2 linked regions of the Bradyrhizobium diazoefficiens genome follow. The protein of the gene in region 1 interacts with the protein of each later gene in a pairwise test. Links are inferred from orthologs where the notes say so. Each region holds a gene or a part of one and is shown in the gene's direction. Other genes may lie near its edges.

Region 1 (4,439 bases):
CGCGAAGCTGACATTGCTGCCTTTGAAGTCGGCCCAGTTGCCCTGGGCTTCGACGCCGAGCACCCAGTGCGCCTTCTGCCAGCGATAGCCGAGCTGGGCACCTGCTGTGCCGCCGCTTGCATTGTGGCAGCCTTCGCCAACGCCCGGGTCGATGGGAACGCCGGCGACGGCGACGACACTCCAGCAGGCATGCGCAAGGCCACCGCCGCCATTGATGCCGACATAGACGCCCGTCCAGTCGAAGGCGAGCACGGGCGCCACCACCGGCGCCTTGCCGTAAAGCGGAAGATCGGCAGCACCTGCCGGCGCGACCGCACCGAGTGCAAACAAGCTGACCGCGGCCAGCGCGCAAGTCTTCAGCGCGCAAGTCTTCAGCGCCGATGCCTTCATTTCACGTCCCCAACTCAACGAGCCATTCTGCCTGAGGCGATCTGCACCCCATGACTCCCAGACGATTCGGTCCGCTGCCGCACGAAAACAAAAAGGCCGGCGCGAGGCCGGCCTTTCGTGACGATGACGTCGGTCGTGAAGATCAGTACTGCAGCTCAGTACTTGGCGACGACCGGGCCGCCGAAGTGATAGTTCACGCCGACCTGCACGGTGTGGAAGCTGATCGTGCCGGACGCCAGGGGAGCACCGAGGCTGGAGAAGTAGTTCTCGCTGCCGAAGCTGCGATAGAGGTACTCGCCCTTGACCGACCACTGCGGAGCGAAGAACGCTTCGACGCCCGCGCCGACGGTCCAGCCGGAGTGCCACTTGCTATCGGAAACGGTCACGCCCAGCGCGCTGAGGCTGAGCTTGTTGTCCATCCAGGCATAGCCACCGGTGCCGTAGAACAGCACCTGGTTGACCGCGTAGCCGATGCGGCCGCGCACGGTACCCATCGCGTCCGCCTTCGAGCTGAAGGTCGTGGACACAATGCCGAAGCCCGGCACGGCGACGGGACCGGTGGCCGAAGCGCTGACGTCAGCCCAGGCGCCGTCGGCCTCCAGGCCGAACACGACGTTGCCGGTCTGCCAGTTGTAGCCGGCGGTGCCGCCGACGAAGCCGCCCTTCATCTTCGGGTCGCCCGAGGCGTTTTCCCAGGCACCGCCACCGACGATACCGAGGTAGAAGCCGGTCCAGTTGTAGACCGCGACAGGAGCCACCGGAGCCTTGGTGTAGGGGCGCGCCGCGAGATCGGCGGCCGAAGCCGGGGCGGCGAGAGCGAACAAACAGGCCGAAGCCAACAAAACCTTTTTCATTTTCAAGTAGTCCCAGTCCCAGTTTCTCATGTTGCCTTCCGCGAGCAGAAGGGCATCGGACGCCGTGGTCCAACTGACGTCGTGCTTACACCACTAAAGCTGCAAGTTGTGTCTCTCAAAAGCCACAACAGCCGCAAAACGTAATGATTGCTGACAGATTGTCGCACCGCCAAGCAGGCACCGCCCAGCAGAAAGGCCGGCGCGAGGCCGGCCTTTCAAATCGAGATTGGAACCAAAGATCAGTACTTTGCGATCACCGGGCCGCCCCAGCGATAGTTCACGCGAATCAGCCCGATATCGACATCCTGGCCAATCCGGTCGGTGCGCGTGGCGGCACCGCCTGGGAAACCCAGGAAGTTGCCGGAGGCGGTCATCGTGACGTTGCGATTGCCGAGGAAGAGATGATCATACTCGAAGCCGACCGACCAGTTGGGTGCGAAGCCGAACTCGATGCCAGCGCCCACCGTGCCGCCCCAACGAGTCTCGTTGGCGCTGTCGAATAGCAGACCGGTCGGGACGTCGAAACTGCGGTAGCGATCGCCGACCACAGCGGCGCCGCCCTTGACGTACAAGAGCACGTTGTTCCAGGCGTAACCGACTTGGCCGGTGATCAGACCGAAGGCGTCGATCCTGGACTGATTGCGGATACCCGTGGCGAACAGGACAGTGCTGACGTTGTCGCCCCTGAAGTCGGCCCAGTTGCCTTGGCCTTCCAAGCCGAACACCCAATTGGCCGATTGCCAGCGATAGCCGATCTGGCCGCCGACCGTGCCGCCTGTGGCGTTGTGGCAGCCTTCGCGCACCAGTGCGCCGGTGCCTGGCGAGACGAAGTCCCAGCACTTGTGAGCCGAGCCGCCACCACCATTGATGCCAATGTAGAAGCCGCTCCAGTCGTAAATCGCAGCAACGGCTGGCGCCGGAGCCTTGGTGTAGGGACGCGCTGCGAGATCCGCCGCGCTTGCCGGAGCCGACAGGCCCAAGGTCACTGCACCGATTACACCGCACAAAATTTTCTTCATTGTAGTCTCCCCAGTTTCACCGCTTCTGGGTCCCCGAAGCGGAAGATCAGGCGCGACGCCCAAATGAATCAATTCCGAGGCGAGCCTAGCCCGAAGCGCGGGCAGAGTCCGTCTCCGAAATGCCACACTCGCGAACTGCTTGAACTCGGTCCAACTTGATGAATGTTAAGAGTTTTTTGTCGTTGGCGGGAACCCGAAAAGGTTCCATCCACAGCGTGCCATTTTTCAGCGATCTGTGGCCCAGCAATCGTTTGCCTTGTACAGGAACAAATCTGGAACAAGGCCGGCGTCGATGCTATATGTGGGGATAACCCGAGGGGTGACGGGCTGATCAGCCCGCCCGAGCGTATAGGGTCGGCCAATAGGGCGGCATCGCGGCGCGAGGGCCGGCCCTTTGAAATTCAGTGGCATCTGGAGTGGAGAGCGGCGATGGCGGGAAGCGTCAACAAGGTCATTCTGGTTGGAAATCTCGGCAAGGATCCGGAAATCCGCCGCACCCAGGACGGGCGGCCGATCGCGAATTTGAGCATCGCCACCTCGGAGACCTGGCGCGACAAGAACAGCGGCGAGCGCAAGGAAAAGACCGAGTGGCACCGCGTCGTGATCTTCAATGAAGGGCTGTGCAAGGTCGCCGAGCAGTACCTGAAGAAGGGCGCCAAGGTTTACATCGAGGGTGCACTCCAGACCCGCAAATGGACCGACCAGAGCGGCGTCGAGAAGTACTCCACAGAGGTCGTGCTCCAGGGCTTCAACTCGACCCTGACGATGCTCGACGGCCGCGGCGGCGGGGGAGGCGGCAGCTTCGGCGACGAGCCGGGCGGCGATTTCGGCTCCTCGGGTCCCGCCAGTGGCGCGCCGCGCCGTCCCGTTGCCGCGACCGGCGGTGGCCGCAACAGCGACATGGATGACGATATCCCGTTCTGACGCTTACGGGGGCGTCTCTCCTCGAACGGTACGTGCTCGCGCAAAGCGGCAGGATTTCTTACCAATTGGTTGGTGGAGCTCGGCTTTTCCGGGCCTGCTTCAGGTGCTGCCTCAAGCCTTTGACGGGCGATGATGTGAATGGTATTAACTTCATGTTAATCCTATTTACATGGCTCTCCCGCCGGTCGGAGGACGCACCGCATGAGTCTTGCGCCGCTGCTTGAGGCCGCTCCAGCGATCCCGCTGCACGCCTTTGCCGCGATGGCGGCCTTCGTGCTCGGCCTCGTTCAATTCGCCGCCCCCAAGGGCACGCTGCCGCACCGGACGCTCGGCTGGATCTGGGTTCTCCTGATGATCGCGGTGGCCGCCTCGTCATTCTGGATCCACGGCATCCGCGTCGTCGGACCGTTCGGCCCGATCCATCTGCTGTCGATCTTCACCCTCGTCGTGCTGCCGCTCGCGGTGTGGCGGGCGCACACCCATCGCATCGCCGATCACCGGCGGATGATGATCTTCATATTTGCCGGTGCGCTGGTGGTGGCGGGACTGTTCACACTTGTGCCCGGGCGGATCATGCACCGGGTGATTTTCGGGGCGTGACGGGCCGTTTGCAAGGGCCGATTTCGAACCTGCTTCAGGCCGTGGTGCGGAGAGCGTAAGTCTCTGGAAAAACAGTCGGAAAAACCGCTTCCCGCACCCTTGCAAGGGTGGTTATCAGGGCCTCGATGCGCTATATGATTCCCAGATAAACCCTCACCGGATTTCCCCTTGGCTGACGACGACAACAAGCCCGGCGACCAGCCGGCGCAACCCTCGGACATTCGCCCCGTCTCGATCTACGAGGAGATGAAGAAGTCCTATCTCGATTACGCCATGAGCGTGATCGTGTCGCGCGCGCTGCCCGATGCACGCGACGGGTTGAAGCCGGTGCATCGCCGCATCCTGTTCTCGATGAACGAGGAAGGCTACACGCCCGACAAGAAGCACAAGAAGTCGGCCGGCATCGTCGGCGACGTCATGGGCCAGTACCATCCGCATGGCGACCAGGCGATCTACGACGCGCTGGTGCGCATGGCGCAGCCGTTCTCGATGCGGGAACTGTTGGTGGACGGGCAGGGCAATTTCGGCTCGGTCGACGGCGATCCGCCGGCGGCGATGCGCTACACCGAGTCGCGCCTGACCAAGATCGCGCTCAAGCTGCTCGACGATATCGACAACGAGACGGTCGACTTCCAGGACAATTACGACGGCT
Region 2 (5,950 bases), 3.5 Mb from region 1 along the record:
TGGGTTGCTGCGCCAGTACTTTCCCAAAGGGACCGATCTCAGCATGCACAACGCCGATGACCTTGAGGGCGTCGCTCTTGCTCTCAATACCAGGCCTAGGAAAACCCTAGGCTGGAAAACACCAGCGGAAACTCTCGACCAATTGCTCCGAGTGAGCGATACACAGCGTGTTGCGACGAGCGATTGAATCCGCCCAGTACGCCGTGACGGCAGTGATGGAGCCGATAGGCCGCGGCGTCCTGGATGCCCCGCCTTCGCGGGGCATGACACTGTTTGTGTGGCGGCGCGTGTACCGCCTCAACCCTCAATGCAAATGCAGCAGATGCGGCCACCACAGGCCAAGCGCGGTCATGACGAGGCCGGCGAGCGTCAGGACGCCGCTGACATAGGCGAGCGCGATCATGCTGGTGATGATGGTGGCCGAGGCCAGCACGATGCCGATCTGGAAAGCGGCGGACGCCAGCTCGAAGTGATGGTATTTCGCGGTCGCCTCGTCGCGCTCGTGCTCGGCGTGCTTGGCCTTCTCGGCGAGCTGCTCGGTGCCTTCGCCGGTCTCGGGCTCGGAACGGTAGCGCTGCGCGGTCTTGGTCCAGTCGTCGATCTGCTTCTGCAGTGCCGCCTTCTGGGCGTCGTCGGCCGTACCAGCCAGCGTGAGCTTGCCCTGTTCGGCCGCGGTCGCGACCACGGTGCGGCGGATGCTCTTGGCCTGGAAGAACGCCCAGAGATTGGCGGCCTCGACGTTCTTGCTGATCGATTCGGTCTGCGCGCCCTTGCCGAGCGTCTCCGAGATCGCCAGGAACAGCGCCAGCACGGCAATCAGAAGGGCGATCTTCTTGTTCGAGCCGGACGCGTGTTCGGCGTGCTCGGCATGCTCCATGCTTTCATGTGCGCTCATCAATCCCTCCTGCCTGTTTATCAACGATTGACCGAACCGTGCGACCGGCGCAAGAGGCACGCAGGCTGTGACAGCTTCATGTCAGGATTCGGCGGCAATTGCGCGCCGGTTCAGCGTCCGTTCACCGCCGCGGATGCGCGCTGGCATAGACTTCCAGCAGCCGCTCGGAATCGATGCCGGTATAGACCTGCGTCGTCGAGAGCGAGGAGTGGCCGAGCAATTCCTGGATGGCGCGCAGATCGCCGCCGCGTGACAGTAGATGCGTGGCAAAGGAATGGCGCAGCGCGTGCGGCGTCGCGCTGTCGGGCAGGCCGAGCGCGCCGCGCAGCCGCTCCATCGCGAGCTGGATGATGCGCGGGCTCAAGGGGCCGCCGCGCGCGCCGACAAAGATCGGGCCCTCGGCGGGCAGTGGATACGGGCACATCGCAACGTAGTCCTGCACCAGCGCCAGCACGTTTTGCAGCACCGGCACCATGCGGGTCTTGTTGCCCTTGCCCGTCACGATCAGCACGTCGCCTTCGCCGGGCCGCGGCACCTCGCGGCGCTTCAGGCCCAGCGCCTCGGAGATGCGCAGGCCCGATCCATAGAGCAGCGCCATCACGGCGGCGTCGCGCAGCAGGATCCAGGTCTCGCGGTCCTCGCCGGCGCGCTCGTCGGCATCGGCAAGGCGCTTGGCCGATGCCATCGGCAGCGGCTTTGGCAGGCTCTTGGCGACCTTCGGCGCGCGGATGGCCGTGAGTGCGCCGACCTTGCCCTTGCCCTCGCGCTCGAGGAAGCGGCCGAACGAGCGCAGGCCCGCCAGCGCGCGCATCAGCGAGCGGCCGGCGATGTCGTCGGCGCGGCGCATCGCCATGAAGGCACGGATGTCGGTGGCTTCGAGCGCGGCGAAGCGCGCCAGCGTCACGCGCTCGCCCCAATGGCTGCAAAGGAAATCCAGGCACTGCCGCAAGTCGCGGCCATAGGCCTCGAGCGTCTTCGGCGACAGCCGCCGCTCGGCGCCGAGATGCGCCAGCCAGCGCGTCATCTCCTGCGCGATCGAGGGATCGGCGCTGGCGAGCTCGATTTGGGGGGCGGCCGCTTTGCTCATGCGCTCTGGACGGAATGATTCCGCACAGTATATCGCATCACACCCGTTTATCGTTCGCTAAGGCCGCCTCGGGCCGCTAGCCTGAACGCCCAAGGTTCCGATTCTCCCTCCAAAGCCCATTGATGGATCATTCGTCGCGCAGCAACGCCGCCCCCGCCACCGCGACCCGCATGGTCGACGTGCTGGTGCCGGTCGCGCTCGACCAGACCTATTCCTACAAGGTGCCGCGCGGGATGGAGCTGAAGGCCGGCGATCTCGTCGGCGTGCCGCTCGGGCCGCGCGAGGTGCTCGCCGTGGTCTGGGCCGAAAACGCCAATCCGGATCCGCGCCTGCACAACCGCCTCAAGGAGGTCAGCGAGAAGCTCGACGTCCCGCCGCTCAAGCCAGAGCTGCGCCAGGTCGTCGACTGGGTCGCGAATTACACGCTGAGCCCGCGCGGGATGGTGCTGCGCATGTGCCTGCGCATGGGCGAGAACCTCGGCCCCGAGCGGGTCCGCGCCGGCGTACGCTTGACTGGTGATCCGCCAAAACGGCTGACGCCGGCGCGGCAGCGCGTGATCGAGCTGTTGTCGGACCGGCTGCTGCACGGCAAGTCGGAAGTCGTCAAGGAGGCCGGCGTTTCCGCCGGCGTGATCGACGGCCTCGTCGACGAAGGCACGCTGACGGTCGAGCCGATGCCGCCGCCTCCGCCGCCACCTAGCCCCGATCCGGATTTTGGCCGGCCGGATTTCACACAGCTGCAGCGCGCCGCGGTCGATACGATGCGCGCCCTTGCGGCCAACGGCACCTTCCACGTCGCGCTGCTCGATGGCGTCACCGGCTCCGGCAAGACCGAGGTCTATTTCGAAGCGGTCGCTGAAGCGATCCGCCGCGGAAAACAGTCGCTGATCCTGATGCCGGAGATCGCGCTCACCGGCCAGTTCCTCGACCGCTTTGCGCAGCGCTTCGGCGTGCGCCCGATCGAATGGCACTCCGAGCTGACGCCGCGCACCCGCGCGCGCAATTGGGCAGCAATCTCCGAGGGCTCAGCGCCGGTCGTGGTCGGCGCGCGCTCGGCGCTGTTTCTGCCTTATGCCAACCTCGGTCTCATCGTGGTCGATGAGGAGCACGATCAGGCCTACAAGCAGGATGAGGGCGTGCATTACCACGCCCGCGACATGGCGGTGGTGCGCGCGCATATCGCAAAGATCCCGGTCGTGCTGGCCTCGGCGACGCCCTCGGTCGAATCCGAGGTCAATGCGCGCAAGAACCGCTATCAGCGCATTGCGTTGCCCTCGCGTTTCGGCGGCCAGCACATGCCGCATATCGAAGCCATCGACATGCGCCGCGAGCCGCCCGCGCGCGGCCGCTATATCTCGCCGCGGCTTGCTGGCGAAATCAGGACCGCGATCGAGCGGCGCGAGCAGGCGCTCTTGTTCCTCAACCGCCGCGGCTACGCACCGCTGACGCTGTGCCGCGCCTGCGGCCATCGCTTCGCCTGCACCATCTGCGATGCCTGGCTGGTCGATCACAGATTCCGCCAGCGCCTCGTCTGTCATCATTGTGGCTTCTCGGTGCCGCGCCCGCATATCTGTCCGAACTGCTCGGCCGAGGAATCGCTGGTCGCAGTCGGTCCCGGCGTCGAGCGTTTGCAAGAAGAGGCCGCCGCGCTGTTCCCCGAAGCGCGCACCATGGTGCTGTCGAGCGATCTCATCACCTCGATCGAGACCATGCGGAGCGAGCTCGCCGAGATCGCGCAGGGCCGCGTCGACATCATCATCGGCACGCAGCTCGTGGCCAAGGGCCACAATTTTCCGCGGTTGAATCTGGTCGGCGTGGTCGACGCCGATCTCGGCCTCTCCAACGGCGATCCGCGCGCGGCGGAACGCACCTGGCAATTGCTCAACCAGGTGATCGGCCGCGCCGGCCGCGAGCAGGGCCGCGGCGTCGGCTATCTCCAGACCCACCAGCCCAATCATCCCGTGATGAAAGCGCTGATCGCCTGCGACCGCGAGGCCTTTTACGACAGCGAGATCGATCTGCGCGAGAAGACGCTCTATCCGCCGTTCGGACGCCTCGCGAGCCTGATCATCTCCGCCGGCGACCGCCCGAGTGCCGAAGGTTTTGGCCGCCGCCTCGTGACGCTCGCGCCGCGCGACGAGCGCGTGGTGGTGCTGGGCCCGGCGGAAGCCCCGCTCGCCGTCATCAAGGGCCGCTACCGCTTCCGCATCCTGGTGAAATCGGCGCGCGGCTTCGATCTCTCGGACTATTTGCGCAACTGGCTCGCGGTCTGCCCGAAGCCGACTGGCAATCAAAAGCTAGAGGTGGACGTCGACCCGCAGAGCTTTTTGTAAGGACTGCCGCCGCGAGGCACCCTGCGCTCCCTCCCCCCTTGTGGGGGAGGGCAGGGGAGGGGGTAGCCCCGGAAAAGGTGTGAGTGAGAGCCACAAGATGCTTTTAGGCAATCGAGGGAATCCCCGTGTGGCACCCCCCTCTGTCCAGCGGATGGATGGGTAACAAAACAGACCGGATGGATAGGTAACAATCGTTCATGGTTTGGTCGGCTGCGGCGCTGCGCTAGCGCAGCGCCGCAGCCTGCGTGTTTTCTGGTCGATGATGCCGATCGGTATGTGGAAGAAGCGCACTTGCCATTGCCCATCGGCGGCCTCCTCGACGGCAACGGCCTCACCAATGAGAGCGCTGGAGATGTGAATGAGTTCGCCGCGCCACTTGATCTCGCCGTTGGAGCGGACCTGGCGCACCGCGGCTTCGGCTGGATAATCCGGCTCCGGAAGCCGCCTCGGCATCGCACGAGACGAAGGCTGATAGACGCTGGCAGGTGGGCGCTGGCCAAGTGACTCGTGCGGTCGTTCTTCGTTGTAGTCGCGCACGAATGCCGCGAAGCGACGAGCCTGCGCGGCCTGGGTCGGCGGCGGCGGCTGCATGGCCTCCAGAAGCGTGAGGTGAAAACGCTCGTGGCGGCCGTTCTGCTGTGGATGGCCGGGATCAATCCGTTCATGGCGGATGCCAAGCTTGATCCACCATACCGACAGTGCCGTCAGGCCCGTGGTTCCGGTCGAGGCGAACGGCGAGCCGTTGTCGGAGCGGATGATCTGCGGCAAGCCGTACTCGCGAAACGCCCGCTCCAGCAGCGGTTGGCACTCGGCATGTTGCGTGCTGCCCGTCGCCGCCAGGCTAATCAAATAGCGGCTGAAGCCATCGGTCACCGTGAACGGTTCAACGCGAGATCCGTCGCCCAGGCGGATCCAGCCCTTGTGATCGAGCGCCCATACATGGTTGGCATGCTGAGGCACCGTCAGTTGCCCCATGCGCGGCGGCGCACGCCGCCGGGTCCGACGGTTGCTCACCAGTCCCGCCCGTTTGAGAATCCCGCCCGCCGTCGAGGCCGACGGCCAATCGACGTCCCCTTGGCGAGCCTCAAGTTTGCTGACGATCTTGCGCGGTCCCCAGCTCGGCCGCTCAAGCCGCAGCCCCACAATCGCATCCACGATGTGCTGTGGTGTCGCCCGTCCATGAACCCGCGCGGCATGGGAGCGATCCGCCAGCCCGGCAGGTCCTTCCAACCGGTAGCGCTCCAGCCACTTATAACCGGTCTTGCGGCTAATCTCGTAGCGCTCGCAAAGCTCCGTCATCGTCCACAAGCCGGTTCGCTGATCCGAGATGAAGCGAACTCGTTCGTCCATTGTACAGCTCTCCCGCCAAGGCATCGGCTGATCCTCCCAGCCGACAGAGAACTGTCACCCATCCATCCGGTCTACTCTGTTACCTATCTATCCGGTCTGGACACCTCCCTAACCCTCCCCCACAAGGGGGGAGGGAACGCAGCCGTGTGCTTCACTCACTTCATTGCAATAACGGAAGAACAAAAAGCCCGCGGTCCCCCAAGACCGCGGGCTTGTTTCACGCGTGCATCAAACTGATGAAAACTGCGCGTGTGATGTAAGGCGCGTCGAACGCCTTAGGAGACG

The links. Proteins that work in one complex are often made in the same cells at the same time.
Region 2: the proteins of JJB99_RS19085 (region 1) and JJB99_RS02475 interact in binary tests that used the Escherichia coli proteins (3 or more experiments, as listed by UniProt). The link is inferred for Bradyrhizobium diazoefficiens from one-to-one orthologs.

The regions. Positions count from the first base shown.
Region 1 is NZ_CP067100.1:4,023,236-4,027,674, forward strand. Bases 1,521-4,439 are described here. They hold JJB99_RS19085 (single-stranded DNA-binding protein), read left to right. Parts: upstream 1,521-2,692; coding sequence 2,693-3,187; downstream 3,188-4,439. Other genes in these bases: JJB99_RS19080 (outer membrane protein), read right to left, coding at 1,521-2,263; JJB99_RS19090 (DUF2306 domain-containing protein), read left to right, coding at 3,389-3,787; gyrA (DNA gyrase subunit A), read left to right, coding at 3,956-4,439. Also shown: JJB99_RS19070 (outer membrane protein), read right to left, coding at 1-390; JJB99_RS19075 (outer membrane protein), read right to left, coding at 546-1,244; more of JJB99_RS19080, read right to left, coding at 1,484-1,520. UniProt on the Escherichia coli protein: Plays an important role in DNA replication, recombination and repair. Binds to ssDNA and to an array of partner proteins to recruit them to their sites of action during DNA metabolism. Acts as a sliding platform that migrates on DNA via reptation.
Region 2 is NZ_CP067100.1:520,194-526,143, forward strand. Bases 1,801-4,709 are described here. They hold JJB99_RS02475 (primosomal protein N'), read left to right. Parts: upstream 1,801-2,104; coding sequence 2,105-4,315; downstream 4,316-4,709. Other genes in these bases: JJB99_RS02470 (tyrosine recombinase XerC), read right to left, coding at 1,801-1,982; JJB99_RS02480 (IS481 family transposase), read right to left, coding at 4,511-4,709. Also shown: JJB99_RS02460 (IS30 family transposase), read left to right, coding at 1-187; JJB99_RS02465 (DUF4337 domain-containing protein), read right to left, coding at 305-895; more of JJB99_RS02470, read right to left, coding at 1,017-1,800; more of JJB99_RS02480, read right to left, coding at 4,710-5,665; JJB99_RS02485 (septal ring lytic transglycosylase RlpA family protein), read right to left, coding at 5,941-5,950.